DNA from 3 places in the Oceanicella sp. genome. Region 3 is predicted to be linked to each of the others. Evidence: riboswitches for the same ligand, from Rfam matches in the RefSeq annotation. Region 3 holds a riboswitch; each other region holds the start of a gene.

Region 1 (5,127 bases), on a different contig from region 3:
TGACGCCCGGCGGCGGGGTTCACTGCCCGCCGTTGATCATCGCCAGGTTTTCGCGCGCCATGTCGCCCACCGTGGTGTTGGCCTTGGCGATCACCGTGCGTTCGCCGGGTTTCTTCGAACAGGGCGCGGCGGCGCTGCCCACCGGCTGATCGGCGCCCAGCTCGATGGCCTTCCGGTAATTGGCCGCGGCCAGATCGGTCTTGCCCAGCCGTTGCTGCGCCACCCCCAGCCCAAGCCGGTAATACGGGTTTTCGGGCGCATCGCGCGAGGCGCGGGTGTAAAGCAGCTCCGCCGCCTCGAAATCGCATTCGGCGATGGCGGTGAGCCCGGCATAGCCGATGGAGCTGTGTTCGCGGCGCGGCGCCGTGCAGGCGGCCGCGACGGCGAGCGCGGCGCCGCAGATGATAAGCTTGCCATAGAGCATGATGTCTCCGTCCGTCGTTCGGGGCGCGCGCGGGGGCCGAAACGCAGGACCTGGCGCGCGAGATTGGGCAGGCTACGAAACACCGTCCCGCCAAGGCTAGGGCCTCCCGGCGCGCGGGACAAGGCGCCGCTGCGCGGGGCTTTCGCCGCGGCGCGGTCTCCGGTTGCATTGCGCGGCGCGAAGATGCAGTTTCCGCAAACCCCGTTCCCGGTTCCCGGATGCTTGCCCCATGCGCCGTCTCCACCACCTGCCCCTGTCGCCGTTCTGTCGGAAAGTCCGCCTCGCGCTCGCCGAAAAGCGCATCGAGGTGGAACTGGTCGAGGAGGCGCCATGGCAGCGCGAGCTGGATTTCCTGCGCCTCAACCCGGCCGCCCGCGTGCCGGTCTTCGTCGATGACGACGCCACGATCGTCGCCGACAGCGCCGCCATCACCGAATATCTGGAGGAAACCCGCCCCGAACGCCCGCTGCTGCCCAAGGCCCCCGCCGCGCGCGCCGAAACAAGGCGGCTGGTGGCCTGGTTCGACGACAAGATGCAGGCCGAGGTGACCGCCAATCTGGTCGAGGAGCGGGTGATGAAGAAGATGCGCGGCGGCGGCCACCCCGACAGCGCCCGCATCCGCGCCGGGTCGCGCAACATGAACGTGCATCTGGAATACATCGGCTGGCTGGTGGATCAGCGCAAATGGCTGGCGGGCGAGGAACTGACCATCGCCGATTTCGCCGCCGCCGCGCATCTGAGCTGCCTCGACTACATCGGCGACGTGGACTGGCGCGTCTCGCCCCCGGCCAAGGACTGGTATGCGCGCATCAAGTCGCGCCCGGCGTTCCGCTCGATCCTGTCGGATCACCTGTCGGGCTTTCCGCCCCCGGCCCATTACGCCGATCTGGATTTTTAGGCTGCGCGCGCGCGCCGCCCCCCGTGATTCCGGCGGCGCCGCGCGGCGCCGCCGAAACGGTGGGCGCAACCGGTCGGGCCGGTCAGGCCGACAGCAGCCGGGGCGTCACCAGGCCGGACCGCTCGAGCCCGCGAACCGCCTTGGCGCCGCCCAGCACCGCCAGATCCACCAGCGGTTCGAGCACGACCACCAGCATGTAGGCGGCCCCGAAGCTGGTCACGGCGGCGACGGACTCGGCCCCGAAGCCCTGCCCGTAGAAGGCCCAGAACGCCACCCAGGCGACCACCCCGCCCTGATAGGCGGCGGACAGGGCCAGCGCCTGCCCGTAGCCCAGATCGGCGTAGCGCAGCCCCGGCGCGATGATCCGCGCCGCCAGCCCGCGCATCATGAACAGCGGAAAGATCAGCGTCGCCACGTTCATCCCGTATTGGGGCAGGTCCGCGGGCGCGAAGAACAGCCCCTGGATCAGCAGCCCTGTCGCCAGCCCGATCGCCGCCGGGCCGGCGCCGAAGATCAGGAAAAGCGTCGACCCGAGGATCAGATGCACCTCGGACACCCCGACCGGCCAGTGGGGCATCACCTCGAAAAAGCAGAACACGGCGGCGGCGGCGAGCCCGCTGCGCGCGGCGAACCCGCCGAGCCCCGCATCGCGGATGGTCTGGCGGCCGGCGCGGGCGGCAAGCCCGAAAGCCCCCGCCGCCGCGGCGTAGCCGAGCGCCGCCTTGGCGCCGACGACGAGTCCCGGTTCGATATGCATGATGGTGGTCCTTCCTTGACGCCGCGCATGCCCCGCGCGGCCTTGATGATGCGCGATGGAAGGATCGGGACGCGGCCGCGCGCCGGGCGCGACCGCGCCCGCGACGCCCTCCGCATCGCGCGCGCCAACGCTTTTCGGCCGGTCTCCGGGCTTGCGAGAAGCGGTCCCGCGACCGCCGGCGACGCCGCCTTCCCACGCATCGCGCAGTGGCATGATGGCATCGCTGTCCTCGCCCACCGTTGCGGGGGCAGCGCCGGACTGACCCGCCGGCGCGATGCGCGCGGCGGGGGTCACCGGCTTCCCGTTTCGCCCTTGGCGGCCGCGAGGCCTCGGGGCGCCGAAAGGCCCGGGCAAGGTTTCAGCGCCGGGAAGGTTCGTCAAGACCCGGAGGGCCGGCGATGACCGGACCAGACGCCGCAGCCCCGGGGGCCGAGCTGAAGGCGGCGCTGGCGGCGCAGGCAAGGCGCGAGGGTTTTGCGGCCATGGGCGTCTGCCGCCCCGACGCGACGCCGCTTGCGGCGCCGCGGCTGCGCGCCTTTCTCGACAAGGGGCGCCATGGCGACATGCAGTGGATGGCGGCGCGCGAGACCTGGCGCGGCTCCGCCGCCGCACTGTGGCCCGAGGCGCGCGCGGTGGCGATGCTGGCCGAACCCTACACGCCGCGCGACGACCCGCTGGCGCTGCTCGATCACCGGGACCGGGGCGCGATCTCGGTCTATGCGCGCAATCGCGACTATCACGACCCGCTGAAGAAACGCCTGAAACGGCTGGGGCGCTGGCTGATCGAACGGGCCGGCGGCGACATCAAGGTGTTCGTCGACACCGCGCCGGTGATGGAAAAGCCGCTGGCGGCGGCGGCGGGGCTGGGCTGGCAGGGCAAGCACACCAATCTGCTGTCGCGGGATCTGGGCAACTGGTTTTTTCTGGGCGCGATCTTCACCACGCTGGATCTGCCGCCGGATCCGCCGGGGGCGGAGCGTTGCGGGTCGTGCCGGCGCTGTCTCGACATCTGCCCGACAGCGGCGTTTCCGGCGCCGTTTCAACTGGATGCGCGGCGCTGCATTTCCTACCTGACCATCGAGCTGAAGGGCCCGATCCCGCGCCCGATGCGCCCGCTGATCGGCAACCGCATCTATGGCTGCGACGATTGCCTTGCGGTCTGCCCGTGGAACAAGTTCGCGCAGGCCGCCTCGGAGGCCGGGTATCTGGCGCGGGTGGAATTGACGCGGCCGCTGCTGGCGCAATTCGCCGGGTTGGACGAGGCCGGGTTTCGCGACATGTTCCGGGCGTCGCCGATCAAGCGCATCGGGCGCGCGCGATTCCTGCGCAACGTGCTGACCGCGATCGGCAATTCAGGCATGGAATCGCTGGCCCCGTCGGCCCGCGCCCGGCTGGACGATTCCGAACCGCTGGTGCGCGGCGCGGCGGTCTGGGCGCTGTCGCGGCTGATCCCGCGCGCCGCGCTGGCGGCGCTGGCCCGCCCGGACGCCGACCCGGAGGTCGCCGAGGAATGGCGCGCGGCGCTCGAAGACGATGCGGGCGATGACGGGCTTGGGGCGGGTGCCGCGCCCGGGTCGCCCTCGCCACGATCCGCCTGAACAGCCGGGGGCGGCGGTCGCCCGTCAGGCCCGGCGCTCGCGGCTGCGCCGCATCGGGAAGGACCCGGGCCGGCCGGCGGCGGCAAAAACGATCAGCGGCGCAGGCGGGGCGCCGGGCCAAGCGGCGCCGGCCCCAGAAACATCAGCCCGGCCTTGAAGATCAGCGGCGCCTCCAGCGCCTTGCCGTCGCTCGACAGCAGGGCGACGAAGTCCAGCCCCTGGCGCAGGGCGTCCGCCATCCCCCGGTCGATCGCCCCCGCCGCCGCCGCGGCGTCGAGCAGGGCGCGCCAATTGCGCGCGCGGAACGAGATCTTGCCGTCGGGCACGCCTTCGGCGTCGAAATCGACGCGCCCGCTTGCCTCCAGCGCCACCTCGCCCCAGTGAAACGCCGATCTGCGCAGCCAGAGCGTCTGCAACTCCGGCTTCGGACCTTCCAGCGCCAGCCGGTCCAGCGGCGCGGCGAAGGCGGCGGTGAGGTCCAGCCGCAGGGTCTGGATCAGGTCGGGCAGCGCGCCGTCCTGACTGAGCAGGGCGCGCAGGCCTTCAGGCAGGCGCAGATCCGCGCCCTCCAGCACCGCGTCATAGGCGTTGGCGCGGCCGCGCTCGGCCTCGGCGCGGCGCACCGAAAGCTGGCCCGAGCCCAGCGCCGCGCTCCAGCCGCGCTGGGAAGTCAGCGTCAGCCCGGCGAGTTCGACGACCGCGCGATCGAGCCCCAGCCGGGTCTCGGGGATCAGCGTCAGCGAGGCGCGCATGGCGTCCGACGTGACCGCCACCCGTTCGCCCGGCGCGGCGATGGTCTGGCGGGGCGGCCATGTGGCGATCGCCATGTTGGGCTGGTAGGAGAGCATGGCGATGCGGAATTCCGGCGCCCGCCAGGCCCAGCCCGAGGCCGGATCGGCCAGGGTCACGCCCTCAAGCACCGTGTCAAAGCGATTGGGATAGCCGGTGACGGTCAGGCTGTCGGCCTCGGCCGCCCAGCCCGCGGCGCGACGATCCGCGAACCAGGCCTCCACCGCCTTTTCCTGCGCCGTGGCCCCGATCCACCACCAGGCGCTCCAGGCGCCGAAGGCGACGAGGATCACGCTCATCAGGATCCTGATTTTCCACATGGCTGGCTCCCGCCCCAGGCCTCGCGCTCGTCGGGCCCATGCGCTATAGGGGCCCGCGGTCATGGCGAAACATTGGCGGCGAGATATAGAGCCCGCGCGCATCGGTGGCGACCGAAAACATGCGCCGGGCGAAAACCGGGAGGACGCGGTGCGCGGCGATGACGGCATGTGGGTGTTCGGCTACGGGTCGTTGATCTGGCGGCCGGGCTTTGCCTTCGAGGAGCGCATCGTGGCGCGGCTCGACGGATTCCGGCGCGCCTTCTGCCTGCGCTCGGTGCGCTATCGCGGCACGCCCGAGGCCCCGGGGCTGGTGCTGGCGCTGCACCGGCGCGCCGGGGCCA
Region 2 (5,127 bases), on a different contig from region 3:
TTATCGCGGGCTGTTCGTGCCCTCGATGATGGATCACATGGCGCAATGGCGCAGCCGGGCGGACGAGCTGTCGCATTCGCTCAAGGTGTCGATGTTCGTGGGCGAATTCTTTCAGGAAAACCATCGCGGGCGGTTCTACGGCAAGGCCCAGAACCTGATGCGCCGGGTGGTCGCGGCCTATATGGCGATCTTTCGCTCGGTGGATCTGCTGCTGATGCCGACGGTGCCCATGAAGCCGCAGCCGATCCCGCCCGCCGACTGCTCGGCCAGCCTCTATGTGCAGCGCGCCTTCGAGATGATCGGCAACACCGCGCCGTTCAACGCCACCGGGTTCCCGGTGATGTCCGCGCCCTGCGGGCTGTCCGAGGGGTTGCCCATTGGCATGTCGCTCGTGGCGCCGCATTTTGGCGAAATGATCATCTACCAGGCCGCCCATGCGTTCGAGCAATCCGGCGACTGGCGTGATTTCTAGGACGCAAAGCTCAGGGAGACGGCGGATGTCCATTCTGAACGAAAGCCTCGCAGGCGGGATCGGCGCGCCGTCCGCGCCTGCGGGGCGCGACGGCCATGCCGATGCGGCGCCGCGCGAAAACCGCTCCTACGTGGTCGGCGACAAGACCGAGGAACTGCGCCACATCACCATCCCGCAGCTGCTGCGCGAAACCGTGTCCCGCCACGGGCCGCGGGACGCGGTCGTGCTGCCGCGCGAGGGCCGGACCCTGAGCTATTACGATCTGGACCGGGAGGTCGACGCGCTGGCCTCGGGGTTCCTGGCGCTGGGGCTGGGCAAGGGCGACCGGGTCGGCATCTGGGCCCCGAACCGTCTGGAATGGCTGCTGACCCAGTTCGCCACCGCCCGCATCGGCGTCATCCTGGTCAACATCAATCCGGCCTACCGGCTGTCGGAACTGGACTACGCGCTGAACAAGGTGGGCTGCAAGGCGCTGGTGCTGGCGGAACGCTTCAAGACCTCGGATTATCTGAAGATGATCCGCACCCTGGCGCCGGAACTGGCCGACGCGCCCAGGGGGCGGCTGAACAGCGCCCGGCTGCCGCATCTGAAGATCGTCATCGCCATGGGCGACGACCCCGGCCCCGGGATCCACGCCTTTGGCGAGGTGCAGGCGCTTGGCGGCCCGGCCCAGCAATTGCGGCTGGACGCGATCACCGGATCGCTGAGCCCGGACGACCCCATCAACATCCAGTTCACTTCGGGCACCACCGGCGCGCCCAAGGGCGCGACGCTCACCCATTTCAACATCGTCAACAACGCCCGCTTCGTCACCGGCCGCATCGATTTCAGCGAAAACGACCGGCTGTGCATTCCGGTGCCGCTGTATCACTGCTTCGGCATGGTCATGGGCGTGCTGGGCTGCGTCGCCAAGGGCGCGGCGATGGTGTTCCCGGGCGAGGCCTTCGACCCCGACGAGGCGCTTGACGCGGTGGAGAAAGCCCGCTGCACAGCGCTTTACGGCGTGCCCACCATGTTCGTCGCCATGCTGGAGCGCGCCGAGGCCGGCGGCCATGACCTGTCCTCCCTGCGCACCGGGATCATGGCCGGCGCGCTGTGCCCGATCGAGACCATGCACGGCGTGATCGAGCGCATGAACATGGCCGAGGTGACGATCTGCTACGGCATGACCGAAACCTCGCCGGTGTCCTTCCAGAGCTTCGTCGACGATTCCATCGAAAAGCGCTGCGCCACTGTGGGGCGCATCCACCCGCATCTGGAGGTGAAGATCATCGACGACTCCGGCGCCATCGCCCCCATCGGATCGCCGGGCGAGCTGTGCACGCGCGGCTATTCGGTGATGCACGGCTACTGGGACGATCCGGAAAAGACCGCCGAGGCGATCGATGGCGGCGGCTGGATGCGCACCGGGGATCTGGCGGAGCTGGACGCGGAAGGTTTCTGCACCATCGTCGGGCGGCTGAAGGACATGATCATCCGCGGCGGCGAAAACATCTACCCGCGCGAGATCGAGGATTTCCTGCGCCGCCATCCGGATGTGGGCGATGTTCAGGTTTTCGGCGTGCCGCATCAGCGGCTTGGCGAGGAGGTCTGCGCCTGGGTCACGCCCGCGCCGGGCGCCGCGCCGGACGCGCAGGCGCTGCGGGATCACTGTCAGGGCCAGATCGCCCACTACAAGATTCCCAGACATATCCGCATCACCGACGAACTGCCGATGACGGTCACCGGCAAGCCGCAGAAATTCCTGATGCGCGACTGGATGATCGAGAACTGGAAGGATTTCTGACGCGCCATGTCTGACGCGCCATGTCTGACGCGCCGGGGTCGCCGCCCCGGCCCATAATCCTGTTGACGCCGGCGAACCCGCTGGCTTAGCTGGCGCCAGCTTTGGTTCCTACCCGCCCACGGGCGGATGGATGAAAAGGGAACACGGTGCGGATGCCCCCGACGGGGCCAATGCCGTGGCTGCCCCCGCAACTGTAAGCGGCGAGCCCTGCTTCCAAACGCCACTGACCGCGCAGGTCGGGAAGGCGAGGCAAGGGCCCCGACCCGCGAGCCAGGAGACCTGCCAAGGCCATCACCCTTCCGTGACGCGGGGCGCGTCGTCGGGGCGGTTTCTTCCGCAGCGGTGAGTCTGAATGGCCTTTGGCGGGGTCGGGCTCTCGGGGTCTCTCTCTCTCCATCGGCGCGATGCAACCGATGCGGCGGGCCCCCGCCCGCCGGAGGGGAATGACCATGAGAAAACTTTGCTGCGCATTCGCGGCCCTGTCCGCGATTCCGGTCCTTGCGAGGGCGGAGGAGCCGCTGGCGCTCGGCGAAATCCTGGTGTCGGGCGGGCAGAGGCCGATCGCCGCCGACGCCTATGGCCGGGCCAGCAGCGTGGTGACCGCCGAAGACATCGAACGCCGCCAGATCCGCGACGCCGCCGAGGCCCTGCGCGCGTTGCCCGGGGTCGCGGTCAACCGGTCGGGCGGGCCTGGCGGCCTGACCCAGATCCGCCTGCGCGGCGCCGAGGGCAACCACGTGCTGGTGCTGATCGACGGCGTCGAGGTCTCGGCCGCGCAGACCGGAGAATACGATTTCGCCGGGCTGCTCGCTGCCGATATCGAGCGCATCGAGGTGCTGCGCGGCCCGCAATCGGCGCTTTACGGCTCCAACGCCGCCGCCGGCGTGATTTCCATCGTGACCCGGCGTGGCCCGCGCGGCGGCTTCGCTGCAGGCGGCGCGGCCGAGGGCGGATCCGGCGCCGCGGGGCTGGCCTCGGCCTATCTGCGCGGCGGCAATGACCGCTTTGACCTGTCGCTGTCGGGCGCCTATCGGCGTGACGGCGGCTTTGACGTCAGCGACAGCCCCGGGGGCGAGGATGACGCGGATCGCAACCTGACCCTGAACGCCAGGGCCAGCGTCACGCCGTTTGACGATCTGTCGCTGGGCGCCTCGTTCCGGCTCGTCGATCGCGATTCGGAGTCCGACCAGTTCAATTTCGGCGCCGCCGAGCGGGCCGGGCTGGTGAGCGACGCCGACAATTCGCTGCGCCAGCGCGAGGTTTTCGCATCGCTGCACGGGCGGCTCGACAGCTTCGGCGGGCGCGTCCGGCATGGCGCGCGGCTGAACTACACCGATGTGAGATCGAAAAACCTCACCAACGCGGCGCCCAGCGCCGATGTGGCCTCCAGCCGCCTGAAAGCGGCGTATCAGGCCAGCGTCGCCATTGACGCGCCGACGCTGGACGCCGCGCGGCACAGCCTCGCGCTCGCCGTGGAATGGGAGCGCGAGCGCTTCGAGAACGTCGATCCGGCGCTGGTCTTCAACCCGTCGCAACTGGCGCGGCAGACCCGCGCGTTGTTCGGCGTCGCCGGGGAATACCGGGGCAGGTTCCTCGACGATCTCGACGTGCAGATCGGCTTGCGCTACGATCTGAACGATGATTTCCAGGACGCCTTCACCTACAGCGCCGGCGCGTCCTATCTGCTTGAGGCCACCGGCACGCGGTTTCACGGCAGCTTCGGCAAGGGCGTCACCAACCCGACCTTCTTCGAACAGTTCGGCTTCATTCCCGCCGCTTTCGCCGGCAATCCCGATCTTGAGCCCGAGGCGAATTTCAGCTGGGACCTGGGGGTCGAGCAAAGCTTCTGGGACGATCGCGCCACGATCGACGTCACCTATTTTCAGGAACGCCTGAAGAACGAGATCGAGACCCTGTTCCCGGCCCCGGCCTTCATCGCCACGCCGGTCAACCTGGCCGGAACCAGCCGCCGGCAGGGCGTCGAGGTCGCCGGCAGCGTCGCGGTGACCGACGGCCTCAGCCTCTCGGCCGCCTATACCTGGCTCAACGCCGCAACCGCCGACGGCGGCATCGAGGCGCGCCGCCCGCGCCATGAAGGCCGGGTGTCGGCGAGCTACGCCTTCATGGGCGGCGACGCCGAGGTCACCGCGTCCGCGCGCGTGGTGATCGGCAATTACGACACCGATTTCACCGCCCCGGCCTTCGGCGCGTCGCGGGTGCGGCTCGATGACTACGCGGTGATCGACATCGCCGCCGCCTATCGGCTGAACGAAACCGTGCGGATCACCGCGCGGATCGAGAACCTCGCCGACGCCGCGTATCAGGAGGTCGACGGCTACACCGCCCGCGGCGTCACCGGTTTCGTCGGGCTGAGCGTGGCCTATTGAGGCGGCGCGCTCAGCGCAGGGCGAAGCGCATCGGAATCGCGAAGCTGAACCGGCGACCGGACAGCCCGGCGGGCGGCGCGGGGTAACGGCCCACGGCCCGGGCAGCGGCCAGCGCGGCGCGGTCCAGCGCCGCGCGCCCCGATGATCGCGCCAGCCGCGCCGACAGCAAACCGCCCCTGCGGTCGATGGTCACGACGATGCGGACGACGCCTTCGCGCCCGCGACGCAGGGCCGGTCGCGGGTAGCGCTTCCGGCGGGCGACGGCGGCCCGGACCTCGGCGCCGAAAGCCTGCAGCAGCGTTTGCCGCGTGCCGCCCGGTGCGGCGGCGGTCGCGGTTTGCCCGCCGCCGGACCCATCGGGACCCGTCCGGGACCTGCGCGGCGCCTGGTCCTGCGCGCGCCGCTCCTCGCCGGGGTTGGAATGCGCCGCCGCCGTTTCAAGACCCGCCGGGCGGCGGGCGGGAATCGGCGCCTGCGCGACC
Region 3 (5,127 bases):
GATCACGGCGACGACCCCGTCAACGGTGACGCGGTTGCGGATCTCGGGCCAGTTGAAGGCGCGCACCAGCGGTTGCGGCAGGGCGAGGCCCGAGGTCTCGATGACGATGTGCTCGGGCGGGTCGGCGCGCCCCAGCAGCGCCTCGATGGTGGGCACGAATTCATCGGCGACGGTGCAGCAGATGCAGCCGTTGGACAGTTCCACGATGTCGCCGTCGGCGCAGGCCTCGTCGCCGCAGCCCTTCAGCAAATCGCCGTCGACGCCCTCATCGCCGAATTCGTTGATGATCAGCGCGATGCGCCGCCCGCCGGCCCGGGCCAGCAGGTTGCGGATCAACGTGGTCTTGCCGGCGCCCAGAAACCCGGTGATCACCGTCGCCGGGATTTTTTGCGCCGGGCGTTTCGCTGACTTGGCGGTCGCTGACCTGGCGGTCGGGGCCTTGGCGGTCGGGGCCTTGGCGGTTGGGGCCTTGGCGGTTGGGGCCTTGGCGGTTGGGGCGGCGGCGCGCGGCGCGCCGTCGCCCCGGGCGGGCTTCAGGTCATCCATGGGCGGGTTGCGCCGCTGTCAGATTGCCGCGCCGCGCCCAGATCCAGCCTGCCGTCGCGCCCAGCGCCAGCCAGGCGACGGCGGCGACGCCCAGCGCGCGGGCGGCGAACAGCCCGGCCAGCTCCGGCGGCGCGACCCCCGTGAATTCGGCCGGGTGCGGCGCGCCGATGACATGGGGGAGCGCGATCAGCAGCACGCCGCCGAAGCGCCAGAATCCGCCGCCATAGGCCAGCGCCGCGATGCCGGCGACGCTCAGCGCCACCGTGCTCAGCCACCAGACCTGGCGCGTTTCCAGCGCCGCGGCCGAGGCTCCGGGGACCTCCGGCGCCAGCCCCATGGCCGGAAACAGCTGCACCGCGAGGAACCCCGCCATGCCCCAGAGCAGCCCCTGCGCCGCGTCGACGGATCGGGCGCCCATGCGCTCGGCAATGGCGAAGCCCGCGGTCATCAGCAGCGCGAAGCCGCTCATGCTGAGCACCGCGACCAGCGCCGAATAGCCAAGCCGGGTCACGTCGAAGCCCTCGCCGGCGGGCGCCGGGCCGTGGGAATGGGCGTGGCCGTCCTCGGCGATCTGCGCCGCGCCGCCGGCGGTTTCGGCGCCGGCGAAATGGGTTTTCACGCCGGTCTCGTAAAGCTCCGCCTCGAGTATCAGCGGCACGGTCATGGTCTGGTGCAGGAATGCCATGAGCACGCCCGCAGCCACGCCGGCGAACAAGGCGCTGGCGAACAGGGTTTTCAACATGTGACTACCTTTTCAGGCCGGATCGGGGCGTCGGGCGCCGCGCGACCGGCTGTTTGCGCATGACCAGCCCCGCGGCCCGGCGCGCGTGGCGACCGCCCCCCCCTGGCGCGGCGGTCCCGCCGGATTCCCGCGCAGAAGCTGAGGGCAGGGGCTGGCGGCAGGGGCTGGCGACGGGGCTGGCGGCAGGGGCTGGCGGCGGGGCTAGTGGCAGGGGAACGCCACCGAGTGGCGCGTGTCATGGGCGGCGTCATGCACGGTGTCCGAAGCGGCGAAGCCCGCGCCGAAAATCAGGATCCCGCCGACCAGAAGCGCGGAAACGATGGCCGTGAGGCTGGTTTCCGCGTGGGTCGGGGCGGCAATGCTGGCAGTGGTCATGTCGTTCTCCTGTCCCGTCACACCCGACGGGGTTTGGGTTGCGCGCGACATGGCAGGTCTCCTGGCTGATGGATCGGCGGCGCCCCCTTGCGGGGGGCGTCCCGGCGGCCTCGCCTTCCCGCCCCGGGGGGCAGTGGCTTTGCTGAGGCGCGCCATCCACATACAGTCGCGGGGGCGGCTGCGGCTGGGGGCCCCCGGCTTGGGTCGGCCCGTTCCGCATTCCCGTTTTAATCCGGCGGGCGTTTCAGAACGTCCGCGCGGGAACCATGTCAGTCCCTCCACATGCCCGGCTGGCGCGTCGCCTGTCAAGTTCGGAACGCGGCGTTTCAGGGCGTGTTCGCGCCTATTGCGCCGGGCGGCCCGGCGCGCGGTCGCCGGCATGGCGCAGGGCCCAGTCCAGCGCCTCGGCCACGGTCTCGACGCCGCCCCCGGGCGGCGGCGGCGGGCGGGCGATCATGTGCACGCGGATGGCGAGCGTGCGCGCCGCGTCGAGCCGGGCGCGCGCCGGGCCGCCGGAATCGCGGGTCAGCAGATGGGTTATGGCTTCGGCGCGCATCAGCGCGATCTCCGCCGCCTCGTCAAAGGGCGGGCGGGCGTGGATCAGGCGCAGGCCGGCGGGCGGGGGCGGCCCGGCGACCGGGCCGATGACGCGGGCGAGGATCGCCGCATTCGCCGCCATGTCCGCGCCGCCAAGGGCGCGTTCGATCGCCGGCAGCGACCGCCCGCCGGTGGCGGCCAGCGCCCGCGCGCCCGGCGGCAGCCCCGTCACCGCCGCCTCCAGCGTCGGGAACCGGCGCCAGGGCGGCGCGGTGTCCGGCGGTTCGCGCCAGGGCGGCCGGCGCAGGGTCAGGCGCGGCAGGTCGAGCGCCGCGCAGACCCGCGCGGCGCGGGCGCTGATGCGTTCGGCGAAGGGGTGGGTGGCGTCGATCACCGCAGTGATCCCGGCGTCTCGCAGCCGCGCCGTCATCGCCGCCTCGCCGCCAAAGCCGCCGCGCCACGTCTCGACGGCCAGCGGGCGCGGGGCGGCGGTGACCCCGGCCAGCGAGGCGACGCATGGCGCGCGCGCGGCGGCCAGCGCGGCAACCAGGTCGCGCGCCTCCGCCGTGCCCGCCAGCACCAGCAGCGTCATGGCCTGCGCGCGGGCGGGGCGGCGCCGGGGGCGACATCGGCGCCGGGGGCGGGGGCCGCGACGCGGGCGAAAACCTTGCCCTCGCGGTCGATCACCACCGCCTCCAGCGCCACCGGCGCGTCGCGCAGCACGCCGCGCGCGGCGGCGATCACGCCTTCGGCCACCGCGCGCGCCAGATCGGGGCCGGCGTGGCCCAGCGCCTCCAGCGCGGTGTTGGCGGCGCGCACCGGCGCCGGGTCGGCGCCCGCGGCCCGCGCCATCGCCGCCAGCCGTTCGAAATCCACCTGGCTGCGGGCGGAATGCAGGTCCATCGCCCCCTGCGCCAGTTTCGTGAGCTTGCCAATGCCCCCGGCCAGCGTCAGCCGCGCCACCGGGTTGGCGCGCAGGTATTTCAGCAACCCCCCGGCGAAATCCCCCATGTCGAGAAACGCCGATCGCGGCAGATCGGGATAGAGCCGCGCCGCCGCCGCCTCGGACGTCGCGCCGGTGGCCCCCACCACATGCGTCGCGCCCATGGCCCGCGCCACATCGACGCCGCGATGGATCGAGGCGATCCACGCGGCGCAGGAAAACGGCCGCACGATGCCGGTGGTGCCGAGAATCGACAGCCCCCCGACGATGCCGAGCCGCGGGTTCCAGGTTTTCAGCGCCAGCGCCGCGCCGCCGGGCACCGATACGGTGACGTCGAAATCCGCCGGCGCGCCCCGCGCCGCCGCCAGATCGCGCAGCGCGCCTTTCATCATCAGGCGCGGAACCGGGTTGATGGCGGGCTCGCCCGGGGCGATGGGCAGGCCGGGCAGGGTGGCCGTGCCGACGCCCTCGCCGGCGTGAAAGCGGATGCCGGCGCCGGGCGGGGCCAGCGCCACCCGGGCGCGGATCGTCGCCAGATGGGTCACGTCCGGGTCGTCGCCCGCGTCCTTGATCACCGCCGCCTCGGCCCAGCCGCGCCCCTGCGCCGATTCAGCGATGGCAAAGCGCGGGGTCTGGCCGCGGGGCAGGGTGATGGCGACGGCCTCCGGCGGCGCCTCGCCCAGCAACGCGCGCCCCGCCGCCAGCGCCGCCGCGGTGGCGCAGGCCCCGGTGGTCCAGCCGGTGCGCAGTTTCGGAATTGGCTCGGTCATCTGTGCGGATTTGCCTTATCGGGGCGGGGGCTTGCCATGACGGGGCGTCGCGGCGGGCATGCGGGGGCGAGTATAGAAGCAGCCCCGCCTCGCGCAAGCGCGGGCGGGCGTCGGGGCCTGCCCGGGGCCCGCCCGCGCTGACGGGGTTTCAGCGGGGGCGCGCAGGCGCTAGAGGGGGAGACATGACCCGCGCGCTCCTCATCTCCGCCCCGGCCTCGGGGTCCGGCAAGACCGTCCTGACGCTGGGGATCCTGCGCGCGCTTCGCGCGCGCTTCGCGCCGCTGAGCGGCAAATCCGGTCCCGACTACATCGACCCGGCGTTCCACGCCGCCGCCACGGGGCGCGCCTGCCTGACGCTCGACGCCTGGGCAGAGCCGCCCGAGGCGCTGCGCGCCCGGGCGGCGGCGGGCGGCGGCGCATTGCTGGTGATCGAGGGCGCGATGGGGCTGTTCGACGGGGCCGATTTGGGCGACGGCGGCGGGACGGGCGGCGGGGCGGGCGGCGCCGGGTCCAGCGCCGACCTCGCGGCGGCGCTCGGCGCGCCGGTGCTGCTGGTGCTGGACGCGGCGCGCATGGCGCAGACGGCGGGGGCGCTGGTCGCCGGGCTGGCGGCGCATCGCCGCGACGTGAACATCGCCGGGGTGATCCTCAACCGGGTCGGCAGCGCCCGTCACGCCGCCATGCTGACCCGCGCCGTGACGCCGGTGGCGCCGGTGCTGGGCGCGGTCCCGCGCGACGCGGCGCTGGACCAGCCCTCGCGGCATCTGGGGCTGGTGCAGGCGGGCGAGCGCGCGGATCTGGAGCGGTTCCTGCAGGGCGCCGCCCGGGTCGTCGCCGCGCATTGCGACCTTGAGGCCATCGCCGCGCTGGCCCGCCCGCTTCGCGGCGAGGCCCGCCCCCCAGGACCGCTGGCGCCGCTGGGGCAGCGCATCGCGGTGGCGCGCGACGTGGCCTTCGCCTTCGCCTACGGGCACATGCTGGAGGGCTGGCGCGATCAGGGCGCCGAGATCCTGCCGTTTTCGCCGCTGGCCGACGAGGCCCCGGCGCCCGACGCCGACGCGGTGTTCCTGCCCGGCGGCTATCCCGAACTGCACGCCCCGGCGCTGGCCGCGGCCGAAGGGTTCAAGGCGGGCCTGCGCGCCCTGGCGACGCGCGGCGCGCGGATCTACGGCGAGTGCGGCGGCTACATGGCGCTGGGCGCGGGGCTGGAGGAC

What was found. Region 3 has a riboswitch for cobalamin ahead of AC1HC7_RS02735 (CbtB domain-containing protein). Riboswitches for the same ligand answer to the same signal wherever they lie in the genome.
Region 1: it holds a riboswitch for cobalamin, as region 3 does, so the genes downstream of both, AC1HC7_RS08905 (energy-coupling factor ABC transporter permease) here and AC1HC7_RS02735 (CbtB domain-containing protein) in region 3, are expected to answer to the same signal.
Region 2: it holds a riboswitch for cobalamin, as region 3 does, so the genes downstream of both, AC1HC7_RS15775 (TonB-dependent receptor plug domain-containing protein) here and AC1HC7_RS02735 (CbtB domain-containing protein) in region 3, are expected to answer to the same signal.

The regions. Positions count from the first base shown of each region.
Region 1 covers NZ_JBWOMN010000064.1:56,286-61,412, reverse strand. Annotated here, with positions in the region: gene AC1HC7_RS08915 (hypothetical protein) at 20-424, opposite strand; gene fzlA (FtsZ-binding protein FzlA) at 654-1,322, shown strand; gene AC1HC7_RS08905 (energy-coupling factor ABC transporter permease) at 1,405-2,079, opposite strand; cobalamin riboswitch at 2,199-2,436, opposite strand; gene queG (tRNA epoxyqueuosine(34) reductase QueG) at 2,478-3,677, shown strand; gene AC1HC7_RS08895 (DUF2125 domain-containing protein) at 3,770-4,786, opposite strand; gene AC1HC7_RS08890 (gamma-glutamylcyclotransferase) at 4,935-5,127, shown strand, end outside.
Region 2 covers NZ_JBWOMN010000119.1:1,188-6,314, forward strand. Annotated here, with positions in the region: partial or broken gene AC1HC7_RS15765 (amidase) at 1-472, shown strand, start outside; gene AC1HC7_RS15770 (AMP-binding protein) at 498-2,258, shown strand; cobalamin riboswitch at 2,344-2,559, shown strand; gene AC1HC7_RS15775 (TonB-dependent receptor plug domain-containing protein) at 2,702-4,645, shown strand; partial or broken gene AC1HC7_RS15780 (TonB family protein) at 4,656-5,127, opposite strand, start outside.
Region 3 covers NZ_JBWOMN010000016.1:70,510-75,636, forward strand. Annotated here, with positions in the region: gene cobW (cobalamin biosynthesis protein CobW) at 1-546, opposite strand, end outside; gene AC1HC7_RS02730 (CbtA family protein) at 539-1,288, opposite strand; gene AC1HC7_RS02735 (CbtB domain-containing protein) at 1,490-1,663, opposite strand; cobalamin riboswitch at 1,698-1,947, opposite strand; gene AC1HC7_RS02740 (precorrin-6A/cobalt-precorrin-6A reductase) at 2,007-2,792, opposite strand; gene AC1HC7_RS02745 (cobalt-precorrin-5B (C(1))-methyltransferase) at 2,789-3,913, opposite strand; gene AC1HC7_RS02750 (cobyrinate a,c-diamide synthase) at 4,096-5,127, shown strand, end outside.